DNA from 2 places in the Lysinibacillus sp. JK80 genome. Region 2 is predicted to be linked to the other one. Evidence: riboswitches for the same ligand, from Rfam matches in the RefSeq annotation. Region 2 holds a riboswitch; the other holds the start of a gene.
What was found. A riboswitch is a leader RNA that binds a small molecule or an ion and turns the genes downstream of it on or off. The one in region 2 is predicted to bind FMN.

Region 1 (4,261 bases), 240 kb from region 2:
TTAATGGCAGATGCTCGCTTGCAGGATAATAGTCACCTACAAGAAGCGATACAACAACCTATAGAGAATGAAGAAGCACAACAAGAAAGTAAATCTTTAATACAAGATGAACGACCATCACGATTTAAGTTCCGAAAAATGCCGATTTTTACGAGTGTAGCAGCAGTTTTCGTGATAACGGTACTCGTTGGCTTCATGTTCATGAATAATGACGCTAGCCAAAAAGATCTAGCTAGTACGCCAGAAACGGCTAATTACTCTACGTTACAGGAAGATCGTTCTGCTAAAGAGGCAGCTACCCAGGATGAGGCACTTCAATCCAGTATTGTATCGGAGCATGAGCGTATGCTATCTTTACGGTCGTCTGTCTATGAGGAAGATGTGAAAGATGCTGTCGTTTTCCGTATTGGTTTGGCAGGACGCGATGCAGAAAGTGTTCCAATGACATATGTGATACCAAATGAGCGTGTAGCAACTGATTTTGGAACAGAAAAGCCTTCTACCCTACAGATGTATGAAAAATATGCTCCTCAAATAGATGAAGAAGCCAAAGGGTTTACGGATTATCATCCTTTTAAAGGTGAACTGAAGGAGAAGGAAGACAAGCTTGTCCACGTATTACCAAAGGACAATGACTATGATGTTGCATCAGCTACCGTTAATGAGTACAAAGGGACTTTAGAGGATACCTTCTCGGATTCTGAATATACGGAAGTTGAGATTCAAAATGAAGATGGCACACCTTATGAGTTTTCTCAGGAGGGTGAGCCAAGTCAAGCCATGTCATTAACAAACGCCAAGCATTTTAATTATTATTTATACCAAGATGGTAGTGGGGCAGAATACCTGTCACCAGATTTCCGTCAAACATTTGCTAATGTTACAGAAGCACTTACACTAATGAAAAACAAAAATGATGATGTTTATGTAACAGTGGTTCCTGAAAATGTAACATATACCGTGAAAGAGGAAGCAGAAGGTGTAGTCGTAACATTCGATATTCCCTTAGATTTAGCATCGATGGAGTCAATTCGCGCTACCCAATTGATTGAAGCTATGATGTTAACTGCTGCTAGCTTTGACCAACAATTACGCTTGGATAATGTGGTCCAAGAAAGCTGGGAAGGATTCGATTTAAAAACGTATTTGCCCAAGCCTGTGGGGCCAAATAAACAATATATGCCTTAGTCAAAATCAAAAATGGAGCATTCCTGTAACATGGAATGCTCCATTTTTACAATACTTACAAATCTAATCGGAATTTTTTAAGCAGAACTATTTACTTTTTCTTAATAATTAATTATAGTAAGGTTGTAGTATAAAATAATATGATTCATCTTCGGGGCAGGGTGAAAATCCCGACCGGCGGTAATAGAGTGGTGAACCGTTAATGTTTCCATTAACTCGAATGGTTTATGCTTCGCTCTTCAGCCCGCGACCTGTGCAAATTTATTTGCATGGCTGACTTGGTGTAATTCCGAGGCCGACAGTTAAAGTCTGGATGGGAGAAGATGGAGGTACGATCGTCATTCATTGTTATGAAATAAACTATGACCGAGCGCTTTTTTTGTATGGCTTTTTAAACAGTGCTCAAAAATAGTTTAAATTGACGCTTATTCGTCATGCCTTTCTCCCTTGTGCTCTTTATGCATAAGGGTTTTTTCGTGCTAACAATTGAAAGATCGTCACCTTTCTTCTTGCGAGATTGAATCAGCAAAGAGGAGAGAGTTTTCTATGAAGAAAAATGTTAAACTTCAATCGTTTATTACGATTGGCATGCTGAGCAGTATTTCGTTTTTATTAATGCTTTTTAATTTCCCAATTCCACCATTCCCAGCATTCTTGGAAGTCGACTTTAGTGATATGCCTGCATTAATAGCAGCCATCACAATGGGGCCTGTAGCTGGTATTTTAGTAGAATTATTTAAAAATGTATTGGATTGGATTTTCTCTGGAACGCCAACAGGCGTGCCAGTAGGTCATATTGCCAACTTTGCAACAGGCATTTTATTTATTTTGCCTGTAAGCCTTATTTTTAATCGCTTTAAAACAATTGCTGGTCTTGTTGGAGGTTTAGCGACAGGAACAGTCGTAATGGCAGTAGGGATGAGTATTTTAAACTACGCAGTATTTTTACCGATGTACACATACTTCTTAGGAATGGAACCTGTTGTAGGTGACTCACTTTATAAAATGATTATCGCTGGGATTTTACCATTTAACATTGTGAAAGGTATTTTATTAACGGCTATTATGGCGTTTTTATTTACAACTATGCGCAAGTGGATCGACCGCCAGCGTTCTATCTATATAACAAAATAATTTTTACTAACCTCGGGTGAACATACCTGAGGTTTTTTGTTGGAAGGAATGATGGATAGGGAAAGGTGTGAAGAATAGAAAGGCTAAACTAACGGATAAATATAGAAAAAAGTAATGGGGTAAAAAAGCTAACTAGTACTTTATAATTATAACCTAGTCGAAAGCTATATTTTCATGTAAAATAGAGAAGAGTTTAGAATGTTTGAGGAGTTTGAAGAGATGAGTGGAAAAAAAGGACAATGGTCTAGTAAATTAGGTTTTATTTTAGCATCAGCTGGTGCGGCGATCGGACTAGGGGCAATTTGGAAACTTCCCTATGTAACAGGACAAAGTGGTGGAGGAGCATTTTTCCTTATCTTTGTATTATTTACCTTGTTAATAGGACTACCGATGTTATTGTCCGAGTATGTTTTAGGACGTGGTACACAATCCGAGGCTGTAACAGCGTATAAAAAAATTGCTCCAACTAAGCCAGGATGGGCCTGGATTGGTCGAATGGGCGTGCTAGGCTGTTTTTTATTATTAACTTTTTATAGCGTTGTTGGAGGTTGGATCTTTATTTATAGCGGGCTAGGTGTAGCTGGCGCGGTAATTGATCCAGCAGTAGATCCTGCTGAATTATTTGGAAAAATTATAGGCACGCCTTGGATTACGCTAGTTGGTCTAGTGTTGTTTACATTAGCCAACGTACTTGTGATTTCATTAGGTGTACAAAATGGGATTGAAAAGGCCAATAAATGGATGATGCCGTTACTTTTCATAATGTTCATTGTCCTTGTTGTGCGTGCAGTTACATTAGATGGGGCAATGGAAGGGGTAAAATTCTTCTTATGGCCTGATTTCTCGAATATTACGGGTAAGGCATTATTAGAAGCCTTAGGGCAATCGTTCTTTGGGTTAGCAGTAGGTTTTTCTTGTCTAGTTACATATAGCTCTTATCTAAAAAAAGATGTCAGTCTTCCGAATTCAGCGGGTTCTGTAGTGCTGTTAACCGTGCTTGTTTCATTTTTAGCAGGTTTAGCGATTTTCCCTGTTGTGTTCGCCTTTGATTTAGAGCCAGCAGCGGGTCCAGGTTTGCTATTTATGGTGCTACCAACAGCATTTAGTCAAATGCCATTTGGTGAAGTGTTTTTAGCCATGTTTTTATTGCTATTTTTATTTGCTACATTAACGTCATCATTTAGTTTATATGAGATTATCGTCGCGGCATTTATGGAGCATAGTCAGAAATCGCGTCCAATGTGGACACTTTTACTTGGTATAGTCGTGTTTATTGCAGCCATTCCAGCAGCGCTTTCTTCGAGTGTTTTATCGGATATAATGATTTTTGAGAAAAGTATCTTTGATGCAACCGATTTTTTAGTGTCGAATATCATGCTTCCGCTAGGGAATTTATTCATTGCTATTTTTATTGCCTATGTAGTGGATAAAGAATTTGTGAAGAGAGAATTGCTAACGGGAAGTCAAATGGGACAAGGGTATTATTCGACATATCGTATGTTAATGCTAGTTGTTGTACCGATTATCATTCTAGTTGTGTTTGTTAATATGCTACTGCAGTATTAAAGAAAAGGTATATTCCGCCATAGGAAAAATACCTTCTCTTAGTGTTAAAAACATAACAGTCAATAGAAAGGTAGAAGTGGATTTCTATTGCAAGGCTACTTGCTTTCCTGTGGGCGAGTGCCAGCAGCTTCCTCCGTGTAGGGGCTCACCTGTCTTGTTAATCCACGGGAGTCAAGAAGCCTTCCGCACCAACCCAAAAAATCTCAATCTTTTTAGCAAAGGTTTTCAAATAAAGTAAAGGAGTTCATTACCCTTTATGAAGAGGTGTTGTCACTCATCACTTCTCCACATTGAAAATAAGAGCCTATCCCCTCTAAGAATACAAATAATGGGTAGATTTGATCGCTATGCTACTATGAGGTAAAGACACTTT
Region 2 (4,261 bases):
TACTGAGCCAGCTCAAGATTAGTACATTTATGAAAACAATCACCTTCAATAAATACACTTAAGCATATTTTTCCCATGGTTGTTCAAAATATTCAAAGAAACGAATGTTGTGAAGACTATTCAAATTGTCCTGATCCAATCATTTTCTTTAGATTTGCCATCTCAATTGCAGACATTGCCGCATCATAGCCTTTATTACCAGATTTTGTTCCTGCACGTTCAATTGCCTGTTCAATATTTTCAGTAGTAACAATTCCAAAAATAACAGGTACATTCGTTGACAATGACACATTGGCAATGCCTTTTGCTGATTCATTACAAACATAGTCATAGTGTGTTGTAGAGCCACGAATAACAGTACCTAAACCAATAATAGCATCATATTTCTTTGTTTCTGCCAGTTGTTTTGCTATAAAAGGAACTTCAAAAGCCCCTGGCACCCATGCAACATCAATAGATGCAGAATCAACCCCATGACGAGTTAAACCATCCATTGCCCCATCCAATAATTTGCTAGTAATAAACTCATTAAAACGACCCACTACTACTGCAATTTTCAAATCCGTTCCAATTAATTGTGCTTCAAATGTTTGACCCATTGTTCCTTCTCCTTTTTACATAGAAATTTTAGTTTTATTAGTGGATAATTGTTTACGATAAGCAACCAATGCTTCTATCGAGATCATTTTTAAGCCATGATGTGCAGCGTAATTTGTTAGTTCTTCAAACCGAAGCATATGCCCATCATCACCCATAATTTCGCAAATAACACCTGCAGGTACGCTATGACAAAGCTTCGCTAGGTCAATAGTGGCCTCCGTGTGCCCTCTCCGTTCCAGCACGCCTTGCTCTTTCGCAATCAACGGAAAAATATGGCCTGGTCGACGAAAATCAGTTGGCTTAGCTTGCTTTTCTATCATTCTTTGTATCGTTAGCGCACGCTCAAAGGCGCTAATCCCTGTCGTTGTTTCTACATGATCGATACTTACCGTAAATGCGGTTTGATGGTTATCTGTATTGTGCTGAACCATTGGATATAAATCTAGCTTTTGTGCAAGCTGCTGCGAAATCGGCGTACAAATTAAACCTCTACCATTGGTTGCCATAAAGTTGATTGTTGCTGGTGTGATGAATTCAGCGAGTGCCAGAAGATCTCCTTCATTTTCTCGATCCTCATCATCAACCACCACAATCATATTGCCCTGCCTTAAATCCTCTATGGCTTCTTCAATTGAATGTAGCACGATGATCAACTCCTATTCTGTGATTTAAAAACCATGTTGTGCTAAATAATCTCTTGTAATAGCTGGTGTTGTTTGCCCCTTTTTTAATTGCCCTATAATGTATTTTCCAACTAAATCGGTTTCGATATTAACGATTGCTCCAACCCTCTTCATACCTAAAACGGTTTCTTTGTAAGTATGAGGAATAAGTGAAATTGTGACACTATTGGCTTCAACATGAAAAAGGGTTAAGCTTGTGCCATCAATTGTTATGGAACCCTTTGGAATACAAAAGTTGGTTAGCTCCTCTGACATTTCGATATCAATATATACAGCGTTTGCTACTGGACGTTTTCGCAAAATTTTGCCGACTCCATCAACATGACCAGCAACAAAATGGCCACCAAATCGCCCATTAGCAGGCATGGCACGCTCCAAATTAACAGAATCACCTATTGCCAGCTGCTGTAGATTTGTTGCTTTGACTGTTTCAGGCATAACATCCATCGTAAGCTGCTGTTGTGTGAAATTTGTCACCGTTAAACAAACTCCATTGACCGCTATACTGTCACCAAGCTTGACATCCTCCGTTATCTTGGCTGATTGAACCGTAATTTTCATACTGTCCCGATCACTTTGCAAGGCTTTTATGATACCAATATCCTCTACAAGTCCTGTAAACATTCCATCACCTACTCTACTTTATTAGCACTTCTATCCTTAACTTTTAAAGTTGATCTACCTATTTTTGTGCCTTATCCTTCTCCCTTCTCTCGTTAGCAATAAAAAATAAAAACCCCTTTACATCAAAGGGGTTTTGGGAGTATAAGACATCAACAAATAAGCCTATTTGAAAACAATTTTTTCATAGACTGTCATCTCACTCGTTCTTCTCCCATCCAGACTATCACTGTCGGTTTTGGATTTGCACCAAATCAGCTTGCGCTCACGGACTTTGAATTGCTTCATCACCGCCGATTGGGAATTTCACCCTACCCCGAAGAACATCTTCTATTCGATTGTAGCTAAATAAAAAAACTTCCCACAAGATGATTGGGAAGTTTTGTAATAAATGCATAGTCAAATAAACCTTCTAAATTAGAATCAATTTAAAAAGTTCGCATTTTTACCCTTCTCCCATCCAGACTGTAACTGTCGGTTTTGGATTTGCACCAAATCAGCTTGCGCTCACGGACTTTGAATTGCTTCATCACCGCCGATCGGGAATTTCACCCTACCCCGAAGAATATTTTTATTTAGCTAGTCTTACGATAACACTATTTTATTATATTATCCATCCTTCTTTTTAAATTTTTTTCGAAGCATAAATTTTAAACAGCTTTGACTCGACTTGAAAAATGTAAAAGATGTTATTAAAATGATGACATTTAACCTGTTTATGGAACTTCTTAATCAAAAAAACGTTCCTTTACAAGTGACTATTCAGTCTAGCAGTTTGGAGGTCATTTACTTGACATTTTTTAAAAATATACCTTTTAAACAAGCTATTTTCTATACCCTATTAGCACTCTGTTGTGGGGTTTCGATCGTTTTCGTACATCATAACGAACAATTTTATGATCGACCGATAGCGGAAATAACGCAAGTGGATGTAACAGCATCAGAACCGATGACAGATATGTATGAAAATGAGGATTTTTTGTTTACACAGGAGATTATGGCCATTATCAAAAATGGTCAGCATAAGGGGCAATCCATTCATTTGACGAATGACTATTCTTCGTCTGGTGCTTTTGATCAAGAATACCATGTAGGCAATGAAATCTTTGTCACGCTAGATGATCGCACAACACAATCTGTTTTAACAGGAACCATTCTCGATTTAAAACGAGATCAAACCATGGTAATGATTGCATGGATTTTTATTTTTGCCCTACTTATTGTAGGTAAAAGACAAGGCTTATTTTCTATCATTAGTTTGAGTGTCAATGCTGTGATTTTATCATTCGCATTAGATCTTTATGTGAAGCATGGGGGCGTAAGCCTGTTATTAGTCAGCGGCATTTGCGCCCTGCTATTTACGATTATTTCGCTACTACTTATTAGTGGATTGCATACAAAAACATATGTAGCCATCGTGTCCACACTTTTAGGCACTGTTATAGCGCTTATCATAAGCTCTATTGTAATGTGGTTGACAGGTGAAAATGGTCTTCGTTATGAAGAAATGCAATTTTTAACACGTCCCTATCGTACCGTCTTTATGGCAGGTTTATTTATTGGCTCACTTGGGGCAGTAATGGATGTTTCTATTACAATGGCTTCCTCAATTTTTGCTTTATACGAGCAAGATCCTACAATCTCTGTCAAGGCTCTGAAATCTTCGGGACATGAAATCGGTAAAGATATTATGGGTACCATTACAAGTATCTTATTCTTTGCCTACCTTTGCGGCTCCATACCTATGATTATTCTCTATTTAAAAAATTCTTCCACATTAGGGCTTACATTGTCCTTAAATCTTTCATTAGAATTAGCCCGTGCCTTAGCAGGGGGTATTGGTGTTGTCCTTACGATTCCTATCAGTCAGTATACCGCTATATTTTTCATTAATCGAAAGAGGGTTCAAGGATGAATGTTGTCGTCTTATTAGCAGTTATATTATTCGTGTTAATGGTACTTGTCGGCGGTAGACAGGGGATACGCTCATTTCTTTCTTTATTCCTAAACTTTGGTGTGCTCTTTGTCACCATTTTTTTAATGACAAACCCTAAAAATAGCCCCATCATCTTGACGTTTATTGCCTGTACGGTCATTAGCTGTATTAGTCTTTTCTATATCAATAAAACAAACAGTAAAACCATTACAGCCTTTATCTCGACGATGGTGACGATAGGTATGTTACTACTCTTTATTACCTTTGTAACGGAAAAGTCGATGATCCAAGGGTTTGGCGAAGAATCAACTGAAGAAATCAGCATCTTTTCTCTCTACATTGGTGTTAATTTTGTGCAGATTGGTGCATCAGTCATCATTATGAGTACGATTGGTGCCATTATGGATGTAGCCATTTCCAT

Region 1: it holds a riboswitch for FMN, as region 2 does, so the genes downstream of both, HXV90_RS09465 (ECF transporter S component) here and ribE (riboflavin synthase) in region 2, are expected to answer to the same signal.

The regions. Positions count from the first base shown of each region.
Region 1 covers NZ_CP058997.1:1,787,611-1,791,871, reverse strand. Annotated here, with positions in the region: gene HXV90_RS09470 (RNA polymerase subunit sigma) at 1-1,188, shown strand, start outside; FMN riboswitch at 1,332-1,517, shown strand; gene HXV90_RS09465 (ECF transporter S component) at 1,735-2,322, shown strand; gene HXV90_RS09460 (sodium-dependent transporter) at 2,542-3,888, shown strand.
Region 2 covers NZ_CP058997.1:1,547,704-1,551,964, forward strand. Annotated here, with positions in the region: gene ribH (6,7-dimethyl-8-ribityllumazine synthase) at 117-599, opposite strand; gene ribB (3,4-dihydroxy-2-butanone-4-phosphate synthase) at 615-1,244, opposite strand; gene ribE (riboflavin synthase) at 1,269-1,907, opposite strand; FMN riboswitch at 2,107-2,232, opposite strand; FMN riboswitch at 2,349-2,474, opposite strand; gene HXV90_RS08250 (YibE/F family protein) at 2,695-3,819, shown strand; gene HXV90_RS08255 (YibE/F family protein) at 3,816-4,261, shown strand, end outside.